Regions from separate parts of the Streptomyces sp. NPDC059852 genome, predicted to be linked through region 2. Evidence: riboswitches for the same ligand, from Rfam matches in the RefSeq annotation. Region 2 holds a riboswitch; the other holds the start of a gene.
What was found. Region 2 has a riboswitch for thiamine pyrophosphate ahead of thiO (glycine oxidase ThiO). Riboswitches for the same ligand answer to the same signal wherever they lie in the genome.

Region 1 (3,690 bases), on a different contig from region 2:
CGATAGTGACACTCAGCATCCCAGCGTGGCACGGGAGTAAGACGATCACCGTGCGCAGCCAGGTGTGCCGGCGTCTTCTAAGCGCCGGGGCAAGGCTGGGCCGTCCCCTGGGCCGTGCGACGTTGGCCGACGATGGCAGACGGCACCCGTGGGTGACCGCCCCCACCCCGCTCCGGCCTGGGCATCCAGAGTTGATCTGCCACACTGGAAGGGTTATGCCTGCACCCGGAGAACTCACATTCGTCGCCCCGCGCGGAGCCAAGAAGCCGCCGCGGCATCTTGCCGATCTCACGCCCGGTGAGCGCAAGGACGCCGTCGCCGCGATCGGCGAGAAGCCGTTTCGTGCCAAGCAGCTGTCGCAGCACTACTTCGCGCGGTACGCGCACGATCCGGAGCAGTGGACCGACATCCCCGCCGGGTCCCGCGCCAAGCTGCGGGAGGAGCTGTTTCCCGAGCTGATGACCGTCGTGCGGCATCTGTCGACCGACGAGGGGACCACGCGCAAGACGCTGTGGCGGCTGTTCGACGGGACGCTCGTGGAGTCCGTGCTGATGCGGTACCCGGATCGGGTCACGATGTGCATCAGTTCTCAGGCCGGGTGCGGGATGAACTGTCCCTTCTGTGCCACCGGGCAGGCGGGACTGGATCGGAATCTGTCCACCGCCGAGATCGTCCATCAGATCGTCGACGGGATGCGGGCGCTCCGGGACGGTGAGGTGCCTGGGGGGCCTGCTCGGCTGTCCAACATCGTCTTCATGGGGATGGGCGAGCCGCTCGCCAACTACAAGCGCGTTGTCGGGGCCATTCGGCGGCTCACCGATCCTGAGCCCGACGGGCTGGGGCTCTCGCAGCGGGGGATCACTGTTTCCACGGTCGGGCTCGTGCCTGCCATTCATCGGTTCGCCGACGAGGGGTTCAAGTGCCGGCTCGCCATCTCGCTGCACGCCCCCGACGACGAGCTGCGTGACACCCTCGTCCCCGTGAACACGCGGTGGAAGGTGCGCGAGGTGCTGGACGCCGGGTTCGAGTACGTCGGGAAGAGCGGCCGCCGGCTGTCCATCGAGTACGCGCTCATCCGGGACATCAACGATCAGGCCTGGCGTGGTGACCGGCTCGGGCGGCTGCTCAAGGGCAAGCCTGTGCATGTCAATCTCATTCCGCTCAACCCGACCCCGGGGTCGAAGTGGACCGCCTCCCGGCCCGAGGACGAGAAGGCGTTCGTCGAGGCCATCGCCGCCCACGGTGTACCGGTGACGATCCGGGACACCCGTGGTCAGGAGATCGACGGGGCGTGTGGTCAGCTCGCCGCCACCGAGCGGTAGTCTGACCGGCGTCAACACATCTGCATATTCCGACAGGGGAGCGCCACAGCGCTGAGAGTGCGGCACCGGCCGCAGACCCTCCGAACCTGGCCCAGGTCATTCTGGGTAGGGAGATCGGTCATCACTCGAGCTGTTGCGCCCTGCCCGAGCCCCCCGGGGCCACGGGCAGGGCCGCGTCTCTTCCTGGTCACCCCCAGGAGGAATCCAGTGAGCATCACCAAGAAGGCCACGGCCCTCGCCGTCGGGCTCGGTCTCGTCGCCCTGCCGGCGCTGACCGCCTGCGGGTCGTCCGACGACGGCGGCGACGGCAGCGGCGGCGGTTCCCGGACCGTCACCCTCGTCAGCCACAACTCGTGGGCCGTGTCCAAGGACGTCCTCGCCGCCTTCGAGAAGCAGTCCGGCTACAAGGTCCGGGTCCTCAAGGACGGCGACGCAGGGCAGGCCGTCAACAAGGCCATCCTGACCAAGGACAACCCCCAGGGCGACGTCTTCTTCGGCGTCGACAACACCCTGCTGTCCCGGGCCCTCGACAACGGCCTGTTCCAGTCGTACGAGGCCAAGGGCTCCGACAAGGTCGCGCCCGAGTTCCGGGTCGACCAGGAGAAGCACCGGGTCACCCCCGTGGACACCGGCGACGTCTGCGTCAACTACGACAAGGCGTACTTCAGCGAGCACGGGCTCACCCCGCCCACCTCCTTCGACGACCTGGTCAAGCCCGCGTACAAGGACCTCCTCGTCACCGAGAACGCCTCCACCTCCTCGCCCGGCCTCGGCTTCCTGCTCGGCACCGCCGCCGAGTACGGCGACGACGGGTGGGAGGGCTACTGGAAGAAGCTGAAGGCCAACGGCGTCAAGGTCGTCGACGGCTGGGAGCAGGCGTACAACGAGGAGTTCTCCGGTTCGGCCGGCGGCAAGAAGGCCAAGGGCGACCGGCCGCTCGTCGTGTCGTACGCCTCCTCGCCGCCCGCCGAGGTGATCTACGCCGATCCCCGGCCCTCGACCGCGCCCACGGGTGTCGTAGAGGGCACCTGCTTCCGGCAGGTCGAGTACGCCGGTCTGCTCAGCAACGCCAGGAACGCCGAGGGCGGCAAGGCGCTGATCGACTTCCTGCTGAGCGACACGTTCCAGAAGGACATGCCGCTGAACATGTTCGTGTATCCGGTGCGCGAGGGCGCCCAGGTGCCGAAGGAGTTCACCGCCTACGGGCCGGCGGCGAAGAACCCCGAGACCATGGAGCCGGCGAAGATCGCCGCCCACCGTGACGACTGGGTCAAGTCGTGGACCTCGCTCGTCCTCAGGTAGCGGGGCGCCGCACACGGAGCGCGGCGGCGCGGCTCGGTCTCGTGGCCGTGCCCGTCGCGTTCTTCGTGGTCTTCTTCGCCTACCCGGTCGCCGCGATCGTCGCGCGCGGCCTGCATGTCGACGGGGTGTGGCGGTTCGGGCGGCTGTGGGACGTGCTCGGGCAGTCCGACATCCGGCACGTGCTGTGGTTCACCACCTGGCAGGCCCTCGCCTCCACCGCGCTCACCCTGCTGATCGCGCTGCCCGGCGCCTATGTCTTCGCCCGCTTCAACTTCCCCGGCAAACAGGTCCTGCGGGCCGTGGTGACCGTGCCGTTCGTGCTGCCGACCGTCGTCGTCGGCACGGCGTTCCTCGCGCTCGTCGGCCGCGGCGGGCTGCTGGACGAGCTGTGGGGCGTACGGCTGGACACCACCGTGTGGGCCATCCTGCTCGCGCACGTCTTCTTCAACTACGCCGTCGTCGTACGGACGGTGGGCGGCCTGTGGGCCCAGCTGGACCCCCGGCAGGAGGAGGCCGCGCGGATGCTCGGGGCGTCCCGGTGGACCGCCTGGCGGACCGTCACGCTGCCGGCGCTCGGGCCCGCCGTGGCCGCCGCCGCGCTCATGGTCTTCCTGTTCACCTTCACGTCCTTCGGCGTGGTCCAGATCCTCGGCGGTCCGGCGTTCTCGACTCTGGAGGTCGAGATCTACCGGCAGACCTCCGAGATCTTCGACCTGTCCACGGCCGCCGTGCTGACGATCGTGCAGTTCCTGGCGGTCGGCTCCATCCTCGCCGTGCACGCCTGGACCGTACGGCGGCGGGAGAGCACCCTGCGGCTCGTCGACGCGTCCGTGACGGCGCGGCGGCCGCGCGGGGCCGGGCAGTGGGCGCTGCTCGCCGGGGTCCTGGCCGTCGTCGCCGTCCTGCTGGTGCTGCCGCTCGCCGTCCTCGTGCGGCGCTCCCTGGACGCGCCCGGCTTCGGCTACTACCGGGCACTCACCGAGTCCGACGGCGGGGTCTTCCTCGTCGCGCCGATCGAGGCGATCGCCAACTCCCTCCAGTACGCCGTGGTCGCCACCCTCATCGC
Region 2 (3,690 bases):
TCAGCGGCAGCTCGGTGATGCCGGGCACCAGCTCGTGGGCGTCCCGCAGCAGCTCGTACACGCCGCCCGCGGTCACCGTGGTGTCCCAGCCCAGTTCCTCGCTCGTCGCCCCGACGACCAGCTCCCCGCTCTCGCGTGGCACCAGGTACACCTGGCTGCCCCGCACCATCGCGCGCACGGTACGGCTCAGGAACGGCGCGAGGCCCCGCGGCACGGTCAGCCGCAGCACCTGCCCCTTCACGGGCCGCACGGGCGGCCGTACGTCGTCGGGGACGCCCGCGAGCCGGCCGCTCAGGCTGCCCGCGGCGAGGACCACCCGGTCCGCGCGCAGCGCCGTGCCGTCCGTGGTGGTGACCCCCGTCGCCCGGTCCGCCGTGACGTCCAGACGCTCGGCCCAGGCCCGGTGGAAGGTCACACCGGCGCGCTCGCACGCCTCCAGCAGCGCCCCGGCCAGCCGCCGGGGGTCGATCTGGTGGTCGCCGTCCACCCGCAGCCCGCCGCGCACGCCGGGCGCGAGCATCGGCTCCAGGCGCCGGCACTCCCGGCCGGTCAGCCATGTGGAGTCCAGCCCCGAACGGGTCTGCAGGGCGTGCAGTTCGCGCAGGTGGGCACGGTCGTCCGCGTCGAGGGCGACGGCGAGCGTGCCGCAGCGGCGGTAGCCGAGGGTGTGCCCGGTGGAGTCGCCGAGCTCGGCCGCGAAGTCCGGGTAGCGGTGGGCCGATTCGAGGGTGAGCCCCAGCAGGGTCTGTTCCCCGTAGTGGAGTTCGGTGACGGCGGCCAGCATCCCGGCCGCCACCTGGGCGGCCCCGCCGCCCGGCTCCGGGTCCACCACGGCCGTGGCGAACCCGCGTTGCGCGGCCCGCCACGCCGTGACCAGGCCGATGATCCCGCCCCCGACGACGAGGACGTCTGACGTACGTGAGGACATGGGCGTCCAGCCCCTCCCTTCGCCGGCATGACCCGGATCAGGTTCGTACGGTCGGAGGCCGCCAGCCTCCCTCTCAGCCCGGTGCGTCCGGGCTCCCGCGAGTGCTCTACGGTGGCCACCCTAGCCCGCAGCCCCAGGTATCGGTAAGGGAGCCTCCCGCATGGCCCGCTCGCTCGACGGTCTCGTCCTCGCCCCCGTCGCCGACCAGGCGCCGGGGCAGGTCGGCACGCGCACCCGCTTCACGTACCACGAGCGGGACGGCGTGGTCTGGGCCGAGTACGACGGCGGCGACGTGGTGCGCGGGCACCTCGTCGGCACCCGCGACGGCGACCGGCTGGACTTCCGGTACGTGCAGCTCAAGCGGGACGGCACGACCTCCTCGGGCCACTGCGTGTCCACGGTGGGCGAACTCCCCGACGGGCGCGTGCGCCTGACCGAGACGTGGGAGTGGGAGTCGCAGGCGGGCAGCGGCACCAGTGTGGTCGAGCAGGTGCCCGCGTCCTGACGACGGTACGGCGGAGAAGGATCCGGACGTACAACCGTTGGAGATCGGTGAGGGTCTAGCGGGAGAAGGGCCGTTCCCCCGGAAGGCGCCGTCCGTCTCCCGCGTCCCAGCAGAGGATGTCTCCATGCCGATACCCCCGCACAACCGCCGCGCCTCCCGTGCCGCCGCCGCCCTCGGCGCCGCCGGCCTGATCGTGCTGGCCGCGGCTCCCGCCGCCTTCGCTGAGGAGGCCGGACCCGACCTGGTCCTCGGAGGCGTCGAGCCGGTCCACGGGCTGCGACCGGGGAGCACGTTCGACGTCCCGGTCACCGTGACGAACAAGGGCACCGTGACCGCCGAGAAGGCGTGGGTCTCCTACTCCGTCACCCGGGGGCTCGACCTCGTGGACGTCCCTTCCAACTGCCGTGTGCAGCACGTCAGGTCCTACGACGAGATGCCCGAGTACTGGACCGCGACGTGCGCGTACGACCAGCCGGTGGAGCCGGGCGTCGTCCTCACGCCCGAGAAGCCTCTCCGGGTCGAGGCACTGGACCGCGCGTACAACGACAGGCTGCGGCTGCGCGTCGGGTACGGGACCGCCCCGTCGGACGACGAGAACGGAGAGCCGTCGGTGCAGGGGACCGCCCCGGCGGTGGGACTGGTCGAGGGACCGGCCGGGGGCGAGGGTTCCGCGAAGTACGTCTACGTGCCGGTCAGCACCGTCAACACGGCCGACTACCAGGTGACGGGTGCCGCGTTGAGCGGGAGGGTCGGCGACACGGTGACGATGAAGGTGGGGTTCGCCAACGCCGGGCCCGCCTGGCTCCTGGAGGAGGGCGGGGTGCCGGGCGTCCACATCCTGATCAAGCTTCCCGCCGGAACGTCGGTCGTCAAGCGCGACTACTACTGCCACGACAAGGGCGGGACGTACAACTGCCCGGCGCACCTCGGTCTGAACATGGCTGAGGACGCCCGGATGGAGTACACCTTCAAGCTGAAGATCGACAAGCGGATCGCCGGCGCCAAGGGCTCGATCGCGCTGAGCCCCGAACCCCGCTCGTTCGACCCCGACCAGGCCAACGACAAGGCCGACATCACGCTGGACGTGACGGGCGGGGGGTCGACGGGCTCGACGGGCGGCTCGACAGGCGGGTCGGCAGGCGGCTCTACGGGCGGCTCGGCCGGCGGATCGTCGTCGACCGGTGGCGCCGGGGCGACGGACGGCGGCGAACTGGCGGACACCGGCTCCTCGACGCTGCCGATCACGGGCGTGGCGGCCGCGGCGGTGGTCGCGGGGGCGGGCACGCTCCTCGTCGCGCGACGCGGCCGGGGCCGGAACTCGAGCTGACGACGAGTGTCTATGGTGATCGGGTGAGCGAGCCAACCACCCAGTCGCAGCGGTCCGTGGTCGTCGCCGGCGCCGGCATGGCCGGTGTGCAGACGGCGGTCGCCCTGCGGGAGAAGGGCTTCGCCGGGACGATCACCCTGATCGGCGCCGAGCCCCACCAGCCGTACGACCGCCCGCCCCTGTCCAAGGCCGTGCTGCTCGGCACGGCCGAGGGCTCCGCCTTCGACGTCGACTTCGAGGCGCTCGGCGTCGAACTCCGCCTCGGCCGCGAGGTGCTGGGCGTGCGCACCGCCGACCGCGTCCTGGACACCGAGACCGGGCCCGTGCCGTACGACGTGCTGGTCCTCGCCACGGGTGCCGAACCACTGCGGCTGCCCGGCACCGAGGGCGTCCCCGGCGTGCACCTGCTGCGCACCCTGGACGACGCCGCACGGCTGCGCCCGGTGCTCGCCCGGCAGCACGACGTCGTGGTCGTCGGCGCGGGCTGGATCGGCGCCGAGTTCACCACCGCCGCCCGGGAGGCCGGCTGCGCGGTGACCGTCGTGGAAGCCGCCGAACGGCCGCTCGCGGGCGCCCTGCCCGCCGAGGTCGCGGCGCCGATGGCCGCCTGGTACGCGGACAGCGGGGCCGTGCTGCGCACCGGCACGCGCGTGGAGCGCGTCGAGTCCGGTGCCGTCGTCCTGGACGACGGCACGCGCGTGCCCGCCGGCGCCGTCGTCGTCGGCATCGGGGCCCGGCCCGCCACCACCTGGCTCACCGGCTCGGACATCGCGCTCGGCGCGCACGGCGAGGTGCTGGCCGACGACCGGCTGCGCACCTCGGTGCCGGACGTGTACGCGGTCGGCGACTGCGCCTCCTTCCCCTCCGGGCGCTACGGCGAGCGGCTACTGGTCCACCACTGGGACAACGCCCTCCAGGGGCCGCGCACGG

Region 1: it holds a riboswitch for thiamine pyrophosphate, as region 2 does, so the genes downstream of both, ACFV46_RS10125 (thiamine ABC transporter substrate binding subunit) here and thiO (glycine oxidase ThiO) in region 2, are expected to answer to the same signal.

What each region holds. Positions count from the first base shown of each region.
Region 1 is NZ_JBHWJK010000006.1:125,880-129,569, reverse strand. It holds gene rlmN (23S rRNA (adenine(2503)-C(2))-methyltransferase RlmN) at 216-1,322, shown strand; TPP riboswitch at 1,347-1,452, shown strand; gene ACFV46_RS10125 (thiamine ABC transporter substrate binding subunit) at 1,530-2,624, shown strand; gene ACFV46_RS10120 (ABC transporter permease) at 2,600-3,690, shown strand, end outside.
Region 2 is NZ_JBHWJK010000037.1:6,362-10,051, reverse strand. It holds gene thiO (glycine oxidase ThiO) at 1-928, opposite strand, end outside; TPP riboswitch at 926-1,037, opposite strand; gene ACFV46_RS31385 (hypothetical protein) at 1,089-1,433, shown strand; gene ACFV46_RS31380 (hypothetical protein) at 1,558-2,760, shown strand; gene ACFV46_RS31375 (FAD-dependent oxidoreductase) at 2,817-3,690, shown strand, end outside.